Regions from separate parts of the Streptomyces sp. NPDC014864 genome, predicted to be linked through region 1. Evidence: riboswitches for the same ligand, from Rfam matches in the RefSeq annotation. Region 1 holds a riboswitch; the other holds the start of a gene.
What was found. Region 1 has a riboswitch for S-adenosylmethionine ahead of ACF1A5_RS21900 (aminotransferase class V-fold PLP-dependent enzyme). Riboswitches for the same ligand answer to the same signal wherever they lie in the genome.

Region 1 (9,391 bases):
GGTTGACGATGATCCGGTCGGCGGGGGCGCGGCCCGAGCCCCCCGCCTCGCCGGTGGTGACGGCGGCGATCCCGCGGTAGCCGGAGGCGGGCGAGCCGAGCAGCCCGGCCATCCCCTCCAGGGACCGCGGGACGAGCACCACCACCTGGCGGCTCCAGTCGGTGCCCCACGCGTCGGACACCGCCGGCACCGCCCGGTCGGCCAGGTCCGCGTAGCCGTGCAGCGCCCGGCCGCTCTGCCCGACCCCGAGGACGATGCCGCGCCGTCCCCGGACCACCGAGACCGCGCCCTGGTCCCACAGCTGCTGGACGGCCTTCGTCGCGGGCCGGTCGGAGTTCACGTGCCACGTCCCGCCGGGCCCGGCCGACAGGGTGAGCGTGCGGCCGGCGACGACGGGGGCCCGGTCGTACCCGGTCACCCGGTAGCGCAGCTCCGCGTCGGCGGTGGCCGTGCCGCCCCTGCGGCGCAGTCCGGTCAGGCGGTAGGACCAGTCGGCGAACGGCACCGCCCGCAGGTCCGCGTACGAGGCCCGGTCGCCGGTGGCGGCGTACGCCCGCTCGTCGTGGTGGAGGACCGCCCGTGCCCTGCGGTCGAGCACGTCCTGCACCTGCGCCCGGGCGGTGTCGGCCGCGGACCGCCCGCCGCAGGCCGTCAACGACGCGAGCAGCAGGCAGAGCGCCACCGCCACAGATCCCGATGCCCGCCGTCGACCAGCCATTTCACGATCGTACGGCGGTGTACCGGCCGCCGTCAGACCCTGGTGACCGACGAGATCGGCATCATGTCCACCCGGTCGTAGCGCACGGGCGCGCCGGGGTGGGGGGCGTGGATGACCCGGCCGCCGCCGGCGTACATGGCGACATGGCCGGCGTCGGACCGGTAGACGACGAGGTCGCCGGGGCGGGCCTCGGACAGCGGGATCTGCCGCCCGGCGTAGCGCTGTTCCTGCGAGGTGCGCGGCAGCTGCACCCCGGCCCGCGCGTACGACCACTGCATGAGGCCCGAACAGTCGAAGCCGGAGGGGCCGTTGGCGCCCCAGACGTAGGGGCGACCGAGGGCGGAGCGGGCGGCGGTGAGGGCGGCTGCCGCGCGGGCGGAGGCGGCCGGGCCTTCGATCAGGCCGGAGAGCTCGTCGCGGCCGGAGCGGGAGGCCCGGTCGTAGGCCGCGCGCTCCGCCGGGGGCAGCGCCCGCAAGAGCAGCCGGGCGCGGGCGAGCTTCCGCTCGACGGTCCGCTTGTGGGCGACGACGGCCTCGCGGCTCTTCTCCAGCTCGCCGAGGGCGCGGGAGGTCTCGGCGCGCTCCTGGGTGAGTTCGCGCAGCGCCCTGCGCAGGTCCGCGAGCTCGCCGGCCTGATGGGCGGTGATCCGGCTGAGCACGGACGCCTTGTCGAGGTAGTCGGCCGGGTCGTGGGCGAACAGCAGGGCCAGCGACGGGTCGAGGCCGCCGGAACGGTACTGCGCGCCGGCCAGCGCGCCCAGCGTCCCCCGCAGGTCGTTGACGCGCTGCTGCTGCCGGGCGACACGGTCCCGGGAGTCGCGCACCTGACGGCGCAGCAGGCCCGCGCGCTCGCCGGCCTGGTTGTACGCCTCGGTCGCCTTCTCGGCCTCCTCGTACAGGCGGTCCACCTCGGCCCGGGTGGGTGCGTGCGGCGCGGCGGCGGCCGGGACGGCGCCCAGCGCGGCGGCCGCGGCGGACAGCGCGCAGAGCGCGGCACCGGCGCCCCGGTCGAACCCGGACGGTGCAAGGCGGCGATGAGACCCCACGGGAAGCCGACTCCTTCCGCTGGCGAACATGACCGTCTCCCGGCGCCGGGACGGAGGGCCGCCCCCGCGGCTGGGGGAAACGCGCCAGACAGTAGCCGCGCGGAACCGCCCGGGCCACGTGCGGCGGGCGGGCGCACAACGCGGCGCCCCGTCTCTGACGCAGGTCATCGGCGGGGCGCGGGGGTCAGCGCGGGTCGTGGTGATTCGCCCGTTCGGAGGGCACGACCGCTTGATCCGGGAGCGGTGTCAGACGCGGACGCCGAACATGAACGGGCCGCCGATGGTGCTCATCGACTCGTAGCGGACGACCGTGCCGGTGCGCGGGGCGTGCAGGATCTGGCCGTTGCCGGCGTACAGGCCCACGTGGTGGATGTCGTTGAAGAAGAACACCAGGTCGCCGACCTGGAGCTGGCTCTGCGAGTAGATCCGGGTGCCTATGTTGGCCTGCTGCTCGGAGGTGCGCGGGATGGAGACGCCGGCCTGGGCGTACGCCCAGGAGGTCAGGCCCGAGCAGTCGAAGGAGGAGGGGCCGGTGGCACCGTAGACGTAGGGCGAGCCGATCTTGGTCTGGGCGGCGGAGAACGCGGCGCCCGCGCGGCCCGAGGCGGGAGGCGTGTTGCCGTCCAGGACGCTGCGCTCACTGGCCCGGGTGGCGCGCTGCTGCTCGGCCGCCAGCTCCGCCTTCTCCTTGGCGGTCATGGAGTTGAGCAGCTTCTGCGCCTCGGCGAGCTTGCTCTGGACTTCCTTCTTCTTCTTGCCCAGCTCGGTGCGGGTGGAGGCGAGGTCCTTGAGCTTCTCGGAGGCCTCGGCGCGCTGCTGGGCCAGTTCGCGCTGTTTGTCCTGGATCTTCTTCAGCGCGTCGACCTGCTGGCTGCTCAACTGGTCGAGCGTGGAGGCCTTGTCGAGGTAGTCGTCCGGGTCCGAGGAGAGGAACAGCTGGACGGAGGGGTCTATCCCACCGGTGCGGTACTGGCCGGCGGCCATCGAACCGAGGCCGTCACGCAGCTTGTTGAGCTCCTCCTGGCCGCGGGCGACGTTGTCCTGGATGGTGGAGATCTCCTTCTGGAGCTTCTCCTGCTTCTCCTTGGCCCCGTTGAACTTCTCGGTGGCCTGCTCCGCCTGCTCGTAGAGGGCGTCGACCTTGGCCTTGACCTCGTCCTTGCTCGGCTTGGCGCTGGGCGCCGCGTTGGCGGCCTGAGCACTGATGGCTACGGCTGCAGCCGCCGCGGTGGTGAGTACGGTCACGCGCGCACGGCTGGGCTGCTTGGGTCGACGGTGGGACGCCACGAAAGCGAGCTCCTTCTTCTGAGTGATAACCCGCTCGGAGGTTCGACGCCCGACCTTAGTGACCTCATCGTGATGAGTTCAAATCCTCACACCAAAAAATCCCGTCCCGCAATGCATTCTTTGCACTCAACTCACATCAAGTGAGCCCCGCTTGACGCTACGTGCCGCGACGCACCCACCAATTCGGGCATTGCGGCGCTACGTTGCGGTTGGGGCACAGGGCGCCTTACGCCCGATTTCAGCCGCGGGACAGGCGCTTGAGGAGCACCGCGGACGCCACCGGTCGCGCCCCCGCCCTGGCCACCCCGTCGGCCACCTCACGGTCGGTGGAGACGACGATCACCGGCCGCCCGGGCGGTTCGGCGCGCACCAGCTGGCGGATCAGCTCGTCGGCGGTGACGCCCGGCTTGGAGAACAGCACCCGCACCCCGCGCGGCGGCGCGAGCAACACCGGGGCCGCCAGCTCCGCCCCGTCGAAGACGCAGGTGACCTCGGCGCCGGTCTGCGCGGCGAGCTGCGAGAGCTGGCCCAGCAGCCGTAGCCGCTGCTTCTCCAGCGGCATCTGCGGATAGCCGGTCTTGGTCACGTTGTAGCCGTCGACGACCAGATGGGCCTGCGGCAGCGCGAGGAGCTGGTCGAGGATGGCGGGGTCGTTCTCGGACAGCGCGCGGGCGGCGATGTCCTTGGGGGTCATCCGTCCGGGCTCGACCGCGTCCACGGTCTCCGCGGGGCGTACGGAGACCGGCGGCAGCGCCAGTTCCCGGCGCAGCCCCTGGGCCGCGTCCAGCACGGTGTCCAACAGCAGCCGTACCCGCATGTCCTCGACGCTGCGTCCCTCGCGGGCGGCCCGGCGGGCGGCCTCCAGGGCCGCCTCCGTCTCGCCTAGGCGGGCCTTGAGGCGCCGGGTCTCGCTCTCCGCGGCCGACACCTGCGCCTGCCCGTCGGCCCGCAGGGCCTCGGTCTCGCCCCGGACCTTGCGCAGCGCGGCCTCGCCCCGCTTGACGTCGCTGAGCGCGGCCCGCAGCTTGCGGTGCAGGGACTCCGCCTCCTTCTTGGCCGCGTCCAGCTCGGCCCGCAGCCGCTCGGTCTCGGCCCGGGTCTGCTCGCGGGCCCGGTCGAGCTCCTCGCGCAGCCGCTCCAGCTCGGCCCGGCTCTCCTCGTCGGCGCGCTCGGCGTCCGCCCGCTGGGCCTCCTCGCCGGCGGCGGTCACCAGCTTCACCCAGCCCGTGGGGCGCAGCACATAGGCCGCGGCCGCCACGTCGAGCGGGTCCGCGGCCGGAGGGGGCGAGCCGGAGTCCAGGGCGCCGGACAGCTCCGGATGGGCCTCTCTGAACTTGTCCCCGACGCGCTGCCGGAACAGCGCGTCGGTCTCCAGCGCCGCCGCCATGGCGTTTCCCGCGAACTTCGCCCGCCGGTTCGGGGTGAACCGGGCGTACTGCCGCAGTTGCGCCGGCAGCTCGGTGAAGGTCAGCCCGCCGAACGCGTCGGACACGATCTGCACCACCCTGCGGCGCACACCGTCGGGCAGCGGACGGTCGAGCACCTCAGCGGCGCCGTCGCCCGGCCCCCCGCCTTGTGTCTCCACCATCCGTCACCCCAATGTCCGGTGTGATCCCCGCGGGGATCACGGTTGCGGGGCCGGTTCCGCTCAGGAGGCGGCGCCCGGCCTGTCCACGAGTTCGACCTGGTCCACCGCATTGCACCAGCGGCAGCGCACCGACTCGATGGTCTCACTGACCACTTCGCGCTCCTCGACCGTGGGCTCTCCGGCCAGATCCAGGTGGACGTACTCGACGACCTTCGACGAACGCGTCACGTCGAAGCGGGTGAGATTGCCGCAGAGGGCGCAGCGCCACCGCGTCGTGGCGGTCGGCAGGGGAACCGTCATCGTGGCTGTTCGCTTTCCTTCTAGTGTCCGTGACGCGCCGGCTTCCCCGGCGCGTGTGGCTCGTAACCCTACGGCGTGGCACCGCCTCGCCGCCCGTCCGTCCACGGCGGCGAGGCAGTCTGTGCGGGTGCGTCCCGTTACGCCATGCTCTGTTCCGTGAGTGGCAACGGGAGTGCGGTGGCGGGCGGGGCGGTCCGGGTGGTCAGGGCGGTGCGGAGCGCGCCGGCGCCGATGACGTACGTCCTGATCGTCCTGTGCTGCCTGGTCTTCCTGGCCGGACCGGCGGCGGGACTCGATCCGGCGTACGGGACCGGCGACGGGCTGCTCGCCGCCCAGCGGGCCTACTTCCGCCGCTGGGGGGTGATCCCCGCCGTGCTGTTCGAGGGCACGCCGCGGGCCGCCCTGACCCCGGCGACGGCCCTGTTCGTGCACGGCAGCTGGGTGCATCTGCTCGGCAACATGCTCTTCCTCTACGTCTTCGGGACGATGACCGAGGAACGGATGGGCCGCCTCCAGTTCACGCTGTTCTACGTCGGCTGCGGCTACCTGGCCCTCCTTGGCTACGCGGCCGCCAACGCAACGTCCGGACAGACCCTGGTGGGGGCGTCCGGCGCGATCTCGGCGGTCCTCGGCGCGTTTCTCTACCTGTTCCCCAGGGCCCGGGTGACCAGTCTCTTCCCGTTCCTGTTCTTCCTGCCGCTGCGCTTCCCGGCCTGGGTCGTGCTGCCCTTCTGGGCGGCCCTGCAGTGGATGGCGGCCGGGCGGGCCGCCCAGGGGCCACAGGTGGCCTACCTGGCGCACCTGGTCGGCTTCGGGCTCGGCTTCGGCTTCGCGTGGGCCCGGTTCGGCCGGGCGACTATTGTGAGGTCCGCCCCTGCTCCGGCCCCCGAGGGAGAGAACCAGCCGTGATCACCGCGATCGTCCTCATCAAGACCAGCGTGGACCGGATCCCCGAGATCGCCGAGCAGATCGCGTCGCTGGACTCCGTGAGCGAGGTCTTCTCCGTCACCGGCACCTACGACCTGATCGCCATGGTGCGGGTGCGGGAGCACGAGGACCTCGCCGAGGTCATCCCCGGGCGGATCAGCAAGATCCCGGGGGTGGAGGGGACGGACACCCACGTGGCCTTCCGCACGTACTCCCAGCACGACCTGGAGGCGGCCTTCGCCATCGGGCTGGACTCCTGACCGGCCCCTGGGGCCCGGACAGGACCCCGGGACCACCGGCACGAAGCTAGACCACCGGCACGCAGCGCCCGCCCTCCGTGCGGTACGTCCAGCGCGCGCCGTCCCGGACGAGTTCCCGCACCGCGGTCAGGAAGCGGTCGATGTGCTCGTCGGGGGTGCCGGCGCCGAAGCTGACGCGGACGGCGTGCAGGGAGCGCTCGCCGGGGGCGGTCTCCGGGGAGCCGCACCCTCCCCGCGCCCCCGCGCCCGCGCCCGCGCCCGCGCCGAGCAGCGTGCGGAGCAGGGGGTGGGCGCAGAAGAGGCCGTCACGGACGCCGATGCCGTACTCGGCGGAGAGCGCGGCCGCGAAGTGGGAGCTGTTCCAGCCCTCGACGACGAAGGACAGCACGCCGACCCGCGGCGCGTCGTCGCCGAAGAGGGAGAGCACCCGCACCTCGGGTACCTCGGCGAGGCCCGTCCTGAGCCTGCGCAGCAGGTGCTGCTCGCGGGCGACGAGCGTGTCGAAGCCGGCCTCCGTGAGGGCCCGGCAGGCCGAGGCGACGGCGTAGGCACCGATCACGTTGGGCGAGCCGGCCTCGTGGCGGGCGGCGCTCTCGTGCCACTCCACCTCCACTCCCCCGTCGGCGCGCCGGGCGACGCTACGGCTCGCACCGCCGCCCGCGAGGTACGGCTCGGCCGCCCGCAGCCAGTCGGCGCGGCCGGCCAGGACGCCGGAGCCGAAGGGGGCGTACAGCTTGTGGCCGGAGAAGGCCACCCAGTCGACGTCGAGGTCGGCGACCGACACCGGGTGGTGCGGCGCGAGTTGGGCGGCGTCCAGGACGATCCGGGCGCCGTGCGCGTGCGCGGCGGCGGCCAGCTCCCGCACCGGCCACAGCTCGCCGGTGACGTTGGAGGCACCGGTGACGCAGACCAGGGCCGGGCCGTGGGGGTCGCGGTCGGCCAGGGCCCGCTCCAGGGTCTCCACGGCCTGCCGCGGGGTGCGGGGCGCGTCGAGGACGGTGACGTCGGCGCCCGGCCACGGCAGCAGCGCCGCGTGGTGCTCGGTCTCGAAGACGAAGACCCGGCAGCCGGGCGGCAGCGCGCGGGCCAGGAGGTTGAGGGAGTCGGTGGTGGACCGGGTGAAGACCACCTGGTCGGCCGGACGGCAGCCGAGGAACCCGGCGACGGTCGTCCGGGCCTTCTCGAACAGGTCGGTGGAGAGCTGGGAGAGGTGGCCGGCGCCGCGGTGGACGCTGCCGTAGTACGGCGCGTAGGCGGCCACGTCGTCCCAGACGCGCTGGAGGGCGGGGGCGCTGGCCGCGTAGTCGAGCGCGGCGTACCCGGCCTCGCCGCCGGTGACGAGCGGAACGGTGACGTCCCGGCCCAGCACGGGCAGCGGGGGGCAGACGGCAGGGGCAGCGGCGGGGGCAGCGGTGACGACGGACATGGCGGACTCCTGGGAGAGGCAAGCGGAATCACCGTGCGAGCACGACTACGGCTCAAGCACGCAGGGAGCTCCAGCACGGCGGAAGGAGAAAGGGGTGTGCGGAGGCGGGGCTCGACGCCCTAACGCATTCGCTTGCTCACGGAAGGCTCCCTCGAACGACCAGGACCCCTGGCCCCACGCTCATTCAGAAAGCGTGCGAGGGGTCCGCGCTTGCCGCGGACCTTGCTGTCCACGACCTGGTCCTCACCCGGGGCACCCCGCCACGGACGGAGGGTTGCCGGACAGCCGGCCGGGGCCGCATGGCTGTCGCTCATGACCTGGTCCACCATCCTGCCACACGATCTTCGACGCGCAAGGCGTGGTCCGGAATGCGGACCACGCCCTGCCTCGTGCCGTGTGCGGATCAGGCGTTGCTGGCGGCCACCCAGCGCTCCAGCACCCGCTTCGCCGCCCCCGAGTCGATCGACCGCGCGGCCCTGTCCATCCCGGCGCGCAGCTGCTCGGCCAGCGTCCCGGACCCCGGCTCCAGGGCGACCAGCGCGGCCGCCGAGTTCAGCAGCACGGCGTCGCGCACGGGGCCGGTCTCTCCGTCCAGCAGCCGGCGGGCGACCTCGGCGTTGTAGGACGGGTCGCCCCCGCGCAGGGCCTCGACGGGCACCGGCTCGATGCCGACGTCCCGCGGGTCGAAGGTCTCCTCGGACACCTTGCCGTCCCGGACCACCCAGACGTGGGAGGTGGAGGTCGTGGTCAGCTCGTCCAGGCCGTCGTCGCCCCGGAAGACGAGGGAGGAGTTGCCGCGCTCGGCGAAGACGCCCGCGATGATCGGCGCCATCCGCGCGTCGGCCACGCCGACCGCCTGCGCCCGCACCTTCGCCGGGTTGGTCAGCGGACCGAGGAAGTTGAAGACCGTACGGATGCCCAGCTGGCCCCGCGCCGCCGCCACATGGCGCAGCGCCGGGTGGAACTTCACCGCGAAGCAGAAGGTGATCCCGGCCTCCTCCGCGACCTGGGCCACCCGCCGCGGCGTCAGCTCCAGATTCACGCCCAGCTTCTCCAGGACGTCGGACGCCCCGGAGGCGGAGGAGGCGGCCCGGTTGCCGTGCTTGACGACCTTCGCGCCCGTGCCGCCGACCACGATCGACGACATCGTGGAGATGTTGACCGTTCTGGCGCCGTCGCCGCCGGTGCCGACGATGTCGACGGTCTCGCCCGGCACCTCGATGACGTTGGCGTGGTCGTACATCGCGCGGACCAGGCCGGTGATCTCCTCCACCGTCTCGCCCTTGGCCCGCAGCGCCACTACGAAACCGGCGATCTGGGCGTCGGTGGCCTCGCCGCGCATGATCCGGTCCATCGCCCAGGCCGTGTCGTCGGCGCTCTGGTCACGGCCGTCCAGCAGCCCGTTCAGCACCTGGGGCCAGGAACGGCCCGCCGCGGTGTCGCCTCCAGCGGGGTTCACAGCGCTCATCAGCCGCTCCTGGGTCGGTGTCCCGGACTGGGGACACGGGTCTCGAACAGGTTCCACCCTATCCAGCCCGGGGCACGGGAAAGGGCCCCGTCCGTATGGAGGACAGGGCCCTTTCCTTGTGGCGTGCGCAGCGATCAGTGGTGGCCGTGGCCGCTCGTGATCTCCTTGTACTCCTCGACGCTCGGCTTGGTGATCTGGGAGTCCTCGCCGTAGTAGGCGCCGCTGAGCTTGGCGCGCAGCTTCTCGGATCCCTTCACCTTGCGCTCGACGCCGTTCTCGTCGACCGTCGGGCCGATCTCGGCCGGCTCGTACTGGTGGTGCGCCGTGAGGGTGTAGAGCTGCTCCTGGCTGAGCGGCTCGTGGACCTCGAT
Region 2 (9,391 bases), on a different contig from region 1:
GGGCGCGGCCTCGGCGATCCGGGTGCCCTCGACGACCAGGCGGCCGTCGTCCACGACTCCGCCGGGCAGGACCACCCGGGCACCGGCGAGAACCTTGCTAGGGGCCATCAGGCGGTTACCTCCGCAGAAGTCGTGGGGGTGTTCAGGAGATCCCAGGCGAGGAGGCCCGCGCCCAGGCAGCCGGCGGTGTCCCCGAGGGCCGCGGGAACGACGGCGGGCAGCTTCTGGAAGGTGACGCGCCGCCGGACGGCCTCCCGGAGGGGCGCGAACAGGGTCTCCCCCGCCTCGGCGAGCCCGCCACCGATGATCAGCGTGCGCGGGTCCAGTAGGGTGAGCGCGGTGACCAGCCCGTCGGCCAGCGCGTCCACGGCCTCCTGCCAGACCGCCCGCGCCCGCGGGTCCCCGGACTCGACGGCCTTCGCGCAGTCCGCCGCGTCCGCGCCCGGGTCCCCGCAGGCCGCGGCCCACGCCTGGCCGACCGCGGCCGCGGAGGCGAACCGCTCCAGACAGCCGCGCTGTCCGCACGGACAGAGGGTGCCCCCGGGCCGTACGACGATGTGCCCGATCTCGCCCGCGAAGCCGTGGGCGCCCGCCTCCACCCGGCCCTCGATGCCGATGGCCCCGGCGATCCCGGTGCCCAGCGGGACGAAGAGGAACCGGTCGGTGCCCCGGCCCGCGCCGATCCGGCCCTCGGCGAGCCCGCCGGTGCGCACGTCGTGGCCGAGGGCGACGGGGACGCCCGCCAGCCGCTCGCCGAGCAGCGCGCGCAGCGGGACGTCGCGCCAGCCCAGGTTGGCCGCGTAGACGGCGATGCCGTGCTCCGGGTCGACGATGCCGGGCACGGCGACGCCGGCGGCGCGGGCGGGCTCGCCGAAGCGCTCCGCGCCCAGGGCGCGCAGCTCGGCGGCGAAGCCCAGAATCTCCTCGACCACCGCGTCGGGCCCGTGCTCCCGGCCGGTCGCCCGGCGCGCCTGGTGCAACAGGCCGCCGTCGGCCGCCACCAGGGCGGCCTTCATGCCGGTGCCGCCCACATCGAGGGCGATGACGTGTCTCACGGGGGACAGTGTGACCCTTTTACCCGGAAGAGGTCTAGTCCACTCGCGTGGTGTAGACCTTATGGCTGACGATTCGAAAGGTTTCGCCTTGCGAGCACACGAGTTCGGTTTATGTGCGTTCGCGTTCGGCGGGCGACAGTGGTTGGGGCGGAACAGGCAGTGCAGCGGCGTAGGACAGGAATGATCGCGGTGGTGTCCGCGCTGGGCATGACGGCGGTCCCCGGCGGTTGCGGGAGCACCGGCTCCTCCGACGTCACCCTCAGACTCGTCGCCGCCGACTACGGCGACTCGGCGGCCAACGGCTCGCAGAAGTACTGGGACCGGCTGGTCAAGGACTACGAGGCGCGGCACCCGGACGTGAAGGTCGAGGTCAGCGTCTACTCCTGGAACGACGTCGACCGCAAGGTCAAGGAGATGGTCGCCGCGGGCCACGCCCCCGACCTGGCACAGATCGGCGCGTACGCCGACTACGCGGCCGACAACCTGCTCTACAAGGCCGACGACGTGCTCTCCATCCCCGTCCAGGCCGACCTCATCGGCCAGCTCTCCGACGCCGGGGAACTGCGGCACGTGCAGTACGGCATCCCGTTCGCGGCCTCCACCCGCGTCCTCTTCTACAACAAGACCCTCTTCGCCAAGGCCGGGCTCACCCCGCCGCGGACGTGGGACGAGCTCGCGGCCGACGCCCGGGCGCTGAAGGCCGAGGGCGTGAAGTACCCGTACGCGCTGCCGCTCGGCCCGGAGGAGGCACAGGCCGAGACCATGCAGTGGATGCTCAGCGGCGGCAGCACCGGCTACACCGACGACATCGGCACCTACACCATCGACTCGGCGCAGAACGTCCAGACCTTCGACTGGCTCAAGGACGAACTCGTCGGCAAGGACCTGACCGGACCGGTCGCCCCGGGCAGGCTCAACCGCGCGGACGCGTTCGCCGCCTTCGCCGACGGCCAGGTCGGGATGCTCGACGGCCACCCCACGCTGATGCAGCAGGCGGCGAGGAAGGGTGTGAAGTTCGGCATGGTGCCGATGCCGGGGCGCGAAGGCGCGGCCAAGGCCACCATGGGCGTCGCCGACTGGATGATGGCCTTCAAGAAGAACGGCCACCGCGACGAGATCGGCGACTTCCTCGACTTCGTCTACAGCCGCGGGAACGTCCTCGACTTCTCCCGCCGCTACGGCCTGCTGCCGGTGACCACCTCCGCCTCGGAGGCGATGGCCGCGTCCGAGGCGGACGCCAAGCTCCGGCCCTTCCTGGAGGAGCTCCCGCTCGCTCAGCTCTACCCGGTCGGGAACACCTCCTGGGCCCAGGTCAGCGCGGACGTCAAGCGGCGCATCGGCGAGGCGGTCACCCCGGGTGGGAGCCCCGCCGGGGTGCTCGGCGGGCTGCAGGCGCGGGCGTCCTCGGCGGAGAGTGCGGAGCGGTAGCCCCCGGCCGGGGGCGGGTGGTGGGACGCCGGGTGCCCGGAGCCGGACGCCTGGTGCCTGGTGCGGTTGGGCGGGCGTCGCTCCGGGGGCTGCGCCCCCGGGCCCCCTGTCGGCCTGAACGGCCTCGTCCTCGAAAGCCGGACGGGCTGAGTGGGGCAGCTTGCCCGCGTTCCCGAGGCCGCGGGGCGAGCGGGCGGGGGGAGCCTCGTTGTCGGTGGCGGCGGTTACCGTGCCGGTATGGACGACGACCAGGACGCGCTCGGCCGGCGGGAGCGGGACATCCTCGCCCTGGAGCGGCGCGGGTTCCCCGGACCCGGCGCCAAGGAGCGGGCCATCCGCGAGGAGCTGGGCCTGTCCCCCGTCCGCTACTACCAGCTCCTCAACGCCCTCCTCGACGACACCCGCGCCCTGGCCCACGACCCGGTCACGGTGAATCGCCTGCGCCGGGTGCGGCAGGCCCGCCGCGGCGAGCGCTGAGAGCGGGGCGGGACCGGCCGGGACCGGGGCGGCGAGGAGTGCGTCCGGCCCCACGTGGATAGGTTCGCCGTATGGGCAGCCAGGACAGTCACGCAGCAGACTCGACCACCCCCGACCCCACCCCCTCCCTGCCGACGCCCGCCACGCAGGCCGGACGGGACGGGCTCGCCGCGATCCTCGCGCGGCCCCGGAGCGCGGTGATCGCACTCGACTTCGACGGCACGCTCGCGCCGATCGTGCCGGACCCGGACCAGGCCCGGGCGCACCCGGAGGCGGTGCCCGCCATCGCCGCGCTCGCCCCGAAGGTGGCCGCCGTGGCGGTGGTCACCGGCCGTCCGGCCGACGTCGCCGTGCGGCACGGCGGCTTCGCGGGCGTACCCGGCCTGGAGCACCTCGTCGTCCTCGGCCACTACGGCGCCGAGCGCTGGGAGGCGGCCACCGGCACCGTCACCGCCCCGCCCCCGCACCCCGGCGTCGCCGCCGTCCGCGCCGAACTGCCGGGGCTCCTCGACCGCGTCGGCGCCGGGCACGGCACCCGGGTGGAGGAGAAGGGGCGGTCCGTCGCCGTGCACACCCGCCGAGCCGAGGACCCGCAGGCAGCCTTGGAACTGCTCCGCGAACCGCTCACCGACCTCGCCGCCCGGCACGGCCTGATCGTGGAGCCCGGCCGCATGGTCCTGGAGCTGCGCCCGCCGGGCATGGACAAGGGCGTAGCCCTCCTAGACTACGTCCGTGACGTCGCCGCCACCTCGGTCCTCTACGCCGGTGACGACCTGGGCGACCTGCCGGCCTTCGCCACGGTCGACAAGCTCCGCTCCGACGGCGTGCCGGGCCTGCTGGTGTGCAGCGGCAGCAGCGAGGTGACGGAACTGGCGGAGCGGGCCGACCTGGTGGTGGACGGCCCGGCCGGGGTGGTGGCCCTGCTGCGGGAGCTGGCGGAGAAGCTGGACTGAGTCTCCGGCACCGGTCCGGCTCTCGGCGCGGTCGGCCCGGTCCTCCGGTCGGCCCGGCGGTCGTCCCCAGCCCCTGCCGGCCGTTCAGCCCGGTGGCTGTTCGGCTGCCGGCGGGCGTTCGGCCCGGTGGGGCCTTCAGGCCTGGCTGCCGGCCTCGGCGGCCGTCCGGCCTGGGTCGGCCGCCCAGCCTGGGTCGGCCGTCCAGTCCCGGTGGTTGTTCGGCCCAAGAACGGGCGTGCAGCGCGGGCGGCCGTTCAGCCCGGGCGGCCGCCCGCCGCCCCGGTTCAGTCCGGTCGGCCGTTCAGCTCGGTCAGCTGGTCCAGGAACCACTGGGCGGGTGGCAGCGCGGTGGCCGCCGCCGCCAGCCGCTTGGAGCGCTCCGCCCGCTCGTGCGCCGGCATGGTCAGGGCCTCGTGCAGGGCCCGGGCCGTGCCGGTCACGTCGTAGGGGTTGACGACGACCGCGTCCTCGCCGAGCTCCGCGTACGCCCCCGCCTCCCGGGAGAGCACCAGCGCGCACCCGGCGTCGGAGACGACGGGCACCTCCTTGGCGACCAGGTTCATGCCGTCCCGGATGGGGTTCACCAGGGCCACGTCGGCGAGCCGGTACGCGGCGAGCGAGCGCGCGAAGTCGTCCCGGACGTGCAGCACGACCGGGGTCCACCCGGGCGTGCCGAACCGGTCGTTGATCTCCTGGGCCACCCGCTGGACCTCGGCGGTGTAGTCCCGGTAGACGGCGAGGTCCTGCCGCGAGGGGTAGGCGAAGGCGAGGTGCGTCACCCGCTCCTGCCACTCGGGGCGGTCCTCGAGCAGCTGTTCGTAGGCCAGCAGCCCCCGCACGATGTTCTTCGACAGCTCGGTGCGGTCCACGCGCACGACGGTGCGCCGCGGGGCCCCGTCGGGAGCCGTGCCGATCTCCTCGCGCAGTGCCGCCATCCGCTCGTCGACATCGGCGCGGTGCGCCCGCTCCCGCAGGAACTCGGCGTCCGCGCCGAGACCGTGCACCCCGACCCGGGTGCCGCCGAGCCCGTCGACGAGCGCCTCGCAGCAGCCGGTGAACGCGTCCGCCCACCGCCGGGTGAGGAAGCCGAGGCGGTCCGCGCCGAGCATTCCGCGCAGCACCTGCTCGGCGACGTCGTCGGGCAGCATCCGGAAGTAGTCCACCGGCGCCCACGGCGTGTGCGAGAAATGGCCGATCCGCACGTCCGGCCGGAAGTCACGCAGCATCCCCGGGACCAGCGTCAGGTGGTAGTCCTGCACCACCACGGCCGCCCCCTCGGCGGCCTCCTCCGCCAGCGCCTCGGCGAAGGCCAGGTTGTACGCCTCGTAGGACGCCCACTGCCGGCGGAACTCCGCGTCGAAGACCGGCTCCAGCGGCGTCTGGTAGAGCATGTGGTGGACGAACCACAGCACCGAGTTCGCGATGCCGTTGTAGGCGTCCGCGAAGACCGCCGCGTCGATGTCGAGCATCCGGACCTGCTGCCCGCCGGTCGCGTCGGACGGCAGCCTGCGGCCTCCCTCGAAGCGGCGGGCCGCCTCCCGGTCGGCGTCGCCGAGCGCGGCGCACACCCACACCGCGCCCGCCTCCGGCCCGATAGCCGACAACCCGGACACCAGCCCTCCGCCTCCGCGTCGGGCCTGCAGCGAACCGTCCTCGCGCAGCTCGTACGAAACCGGGCCGCGATTGGACGCGACCAGCACCTCGGCACCGTGCGTAGAAGCCATACGCCTCAACCTAGCCCGGCCCCCAAACGCTCAAACGTACGGTTCCGCTCGGTGGGTGGCCGTATACGGCCGGGCCGATGTTTCACGCCACCTTCCGGGCGGCGTACTCCGCGATCTCGACCATCGGCGGCCGTTCCTCGGTGTCCACCGAGTACGTCCGCGGCTCGAAGCCCTCCTCGCCCCGCTCGAACTGGGTGAGGGCGGGCCGGACCAGGTGGCCGCGGGCCAGCCGGAGCTGGGCGGTGCGGTAGATCGCGGCGGCCATCCGGCCGAGTGCCTGCCCGTCCTGGTGCCGGTGCCTGCGCACGCCGACGTCCACCTGGGCGAGCGCGTCCAGGCCGACCAGGTGCAGCGCGTCGACCAGCATCCCCAGCTCGACCCCGTACCCGACCGGAAAGGGCAGCTGTTCGAGCAGCGAGCGGCGGGCCGCGTACTCGCCGCCGAGCGGCTGCACGAAGCCGGCCAGCTGCGGCCAGTGCATGTTGAGCAGCGGGCGCGCCATCAGCTCGGTGACCCGGCCGCCCTGCCCGGCGGTCCTGCCGGGCCCGGTCGACCCGGTGCCCAGCGGACGGTCGTACATCGCCTTCACCAGGTCGATGTCCGGGTCGGTGAGCAGCGGGCCGACGATCCCGGTGACGAAGTCGGAGGAGAACTCCTTCAGGTCGGCGTCGACGAAGCAGACGATGTCCCCGTCGGTGGCGAGCAGCGAGCGCCACAGCACCTCGCCCTTGCCCGGGACGGCCGGGATGCGCGGCAGGATGTCGTCCCGGTGGACGACCCGGGCGCCCGCGGCGGCGGCCACCTCGGAGGTGCGGTCGGTGGAGCCCGAGTCGACGACGACGATCTCGTCGACGAGCGGGGCCTGCCGCATCAGGTCGTGACGGATCACGGCGACGATCTCGCCGACCGTCTCCTCCTCGTTCAGCGCGGGCAGCACGACGCTGACCGACGAGCCGCTCGCGCGCTTGGCGGCCAGGATCCGGTGCAGCGGGCGATCGGTCACGGACCAGGAGCGTGTCCTCAGCCAGCGCTCGACTTCTTCCAGCACGGTCGGCGGCTCCTCACTGATTCGGATCACGGAACGGATCACACGGGTCCTGTGCTCCGTCTCGCGGTTCGGACGACTATCTCAACTGTCCTGGCCTTCGGTTACAGTCTTGAACAACGCGGATGACCATCGCATGTCGGGGGTCGCCGCCGCTCAACAACCGCATACCGCTCATCCAGAGGGGCAGAGGGACACGGCCCGATGAAGCCCCGGCAACCCTCCAGCCGGTTCTCGTATCCGTCGCTGTGCGCGCACAGTCGATCGTCACGGCGAGGCTCCCGGCTAGGGAAGGTGCCAAATCCGTCTCACGGCGAGATGCGTCGTGAGGAAGATGAGGAGAAAGGGCCTCGCCTCCATGGCTGTGCAGACTGTTGCAAGCAGCACCGACTCCACCGTCGACCTCGGTCCCGCCGCGGCCTTGAGCTGCCGTGAGTGCGGCCACCGGGTGCCGCTCGGCCCGGTCTTCGCCTGCGAGGAGTGTTTCGGCCCGCTGGAGATCGCCTACGACTTCTCGGCGTACGACACCGAGGAGCTGCGCAAGAGGATCGAGGCGGGCCCCGCGAACATCTGGCGCTACGCGCCGCTGCTGCCCGTCCCCGCCGACGTGGCGACCAAGCCGAACCTGAACCCGGGCTGGACCAAGCTGGTGCAGGCCGACAACCTGGCCCGCGAGCTCGGCGTGACCGGCGGCCTGTACGTGAAGGACGACTCCGGCAACCCGACGCACTCCTTCAAGGACCGGGTCGTCGCCCAGGCCCTGGAGGCCGCCCGCGCCTTCGGCTTCACCACCCTGTCCTGCTCCTCCACCGGCAACCTGGCCGGCGCCGTCGGCGCCGCGGCCGCCCGGGCCGGCTTCCGCTCCTGCGTGTTCATCCCGCACGACCTGGAGCAGGGCAAGATCGTCATGGCCGCGGTCTACGGCGGCGAGCTCGTCGGCATCGAGGGCAACTACGACGACGTGAACCGTTTCTGCTCCGAGTTGATCGGCGACCCGGCCGGCGAGGGCTGGGGCTTCGTCAACGTCAACCTGCGGCCGTACTACGCCGAGGGCTCCAAGACGCTGGCGTACGAGATCTGCGAGCAGCTCGGCTGGCGGCTGCCCGACCAGATCGTGGTCCCGATCGCCTCCGGCTCGCAGCTCACGAAGATCGACAAGGGCCTTCAGGAGCTGATCAAGCTCGGTCTGGTCGAGGACCGGCCGTACAAGATCTTCGGCGCCCAGGCCCAGGGCTGCTCCCCGGTGTCCACCGCCTACAAGGCGGGCCACGACGTGGTCCGCCCGCAGAAGCCGGACACCATCGCCAAGTCCCTCGCCATCGGCAACCCGGCCGACGGCCCGTACGTCCTGGACATCGCGCGCCGCACCGGCGGTGCCGTGGAGGACGTGACGGACGAGCAGGTGGTCGACGCCATCAAGCTGCTCGCCCGGACCGAGGGCATCTTCGCGGAGACGGCGGGCGGCGTGACGGTGGGCGTCACGCGCAAGCTGATCGAGAACGGTGTGCTGGACCCGGCGAAGACCACCGTCGTCCTGAACACCGGTGACGGCCTGAAGACCCTGGACGCGGTGGCGGGCACCGGCCTCACCGCGACCATCCGCCCGAACCTGGACTCCTTCCGAGAGGCTGGCCTCGCATGAGCGTGACCGTTCGCATCCCCACCATCCTGCGCACCTACACCGGCGGCCGGGCCGAGGTGAGCGCCGACGGCGCGACGCTCGGCGAGGTCATCGCCGACCTGGAGAAGAACCACACCGGCATCGCCGCGCGCGTCCTGGACGACCAGGGCAGGCTGCGCCGCTTCGTCAACGTCTACGTCAACGACGACGACGTCCGGTTCGAGCAGGGCCTGGAGACGGCCACCCCGGAGGGCGCGGGCGTGTCCATCATTCCGGCGGTCGCCGGCGGCTGATCCTTACCTTCGGTAACTGTCGTCACCGAGAGTTCATCGAATTGCCCCCTCCGTAAGAGAAGCGGAGGGGGCAATTCAGCGTGATTGAGCGCGGTACAGTTGGGGAACGCGTCGCTGATCCGAAGATCGGTGGCCCTGGGAACCTTCCGCACGGGCGACAAGAAATAGCCAAACTGTGCGGGTCTTTTGCGTCATACGCTCCCTTTGCCCGGCCCGACTTGACCTGAATTCAGGCGAATTCTCGGGAGATTCCGGATCGGTCGTGCCCAGATTTCTCGTCCGACTGACCTGTTGCAGACGGCAGTTGGACAGATACATTCAGCCGCGGTCGACGCGTTCCGGCGCACGCCCCCAATCCATGGGGGCGGAGGTCTGACCCGGATCCGCGAAGTGTGGATCTGTGCAAGGGCCAGTAATAGGGGAGTTAGGCATGGCTCAGGGCACCGTCAAGTGGTTCAACGCGGAGAAGGGGTACGGCTTCATCGCGGTCGACGGTGGTGCGGACGTCTTCGTCCACTACAGCGCGATCCAGATGGACGGCTACCGCACGCTGGAAGAGGGCCAGCGGGTCGAGTTCGAGATCTCGCAGGGCCAGAAGGGTCCGCAGGCCGACATGGTCCGCGTCACGGCCTGAATCGCGCGACCACCGCAAGCGACGTTCTTCTGATCGAAGGGCCCGCGCCCCGAGGTGCACACCTCGTGGGGTGCGGGCCCTTCGACGTGCCCGCCCTCCGTCTCGGGGCGGGCGGCGCGCCCGCGTTCGCGCGCGGCTGAGTCGCCCCCGCACCCCCCTGG

Region 2: linked by a shared signal. The riboswitch ahead of thrC (threonine synthase) and the one ahead of ACF1A5_RS21900 (aminotransferase class V-fold PLP-dependent enzyme) in region 1 are both predicted to bind S-adenosylmethionine.

What each region holds. Positions count from the first base shown of each region.
Region 1 is NZ_JBIBWT010000012.1:25,092-34,482, reverse strand. Features, by position in the region: gene ACF1A5_RS21935 (hypothetical protein) at 1-718, opposite strand, end outside; gene ACF1A5_RS21930 (NlpC/P60 family protein) at 751-1,764, opposite strand; gene ACF1A5_RS21925 (NlpC/P60 family protein) at 2,011-3,051, opposite strand; gene ACF1A5_RS21920 (NYN domain-containing protein) at 3,290-4,639, opposite strand; gene ACF1A5_RS21915 (hypothetical protein) at 4,700-4,939, opposite strand; gene ACF1A5_RS21910 (rhomboid family intramembrane serine protease) at 5,171-5,848, shown strand; gene ACF1A5_RS21905 (Lrp/AsnC family transcriptional regulator) at 5,845-6,126, shown strand; gene ACF1A5_RS21900 (aminotransferase class V-fold PLP-dependent enzyme) at 6,173-7,552, opposite strand; SAM riboswitch class IV at 7,754-7,870, opposite strand; gene trpD (anthranilate phosphoribosyltransferase) at 7,956-9,020, opposite strand; gene ACF1A5_RS21890 (cytochrome bc complex cytochrome b subunit) at 9,155-9,391, opposite strand, start outside.
Region 2 is NZ_JBIBWT010000010.1:137,933-147,323, reverse strand. Features, by position in the region: gene nagA (N-acetylglucosamine-6-phosphate deacetylase) at 1-108, opposite strand, end outside; gene ACF1A5_RS19935 (ROK family protein) at 108-1,055, opposite strand; gene ACF1A5_RS19930 (extracellular solute-binding protein) at 1,236-2,483, shown strand; gene ACF1A5_RS19925 (DUF3263 domain-containing protein) at 2,721-2,960, shown strand; gene otsB (trehalose-phosphatase) at 3,032-3,913, shown strand; gene ACF1A5_RS19915 (trehalose-6-phosphate synthase) at 4,198-5,637, opposite strand; gene ACF1A5_RS19910 (glucosyl-3-phosphoglycerate synthase) at 5,720-6,685, opposite strand; SAM riboswitch class I at 6,854-7,023, shown strand; gene thrC (threonine synthase) at 7,041-8,324, shown strand; gene ACF1A5_RS19900 (MoaD/ThiS family protein) at 8,321-8,596, shown strand; gene ACF1A5_RS19895 (cold-shock protein) at 9,027-9,230, shown strand.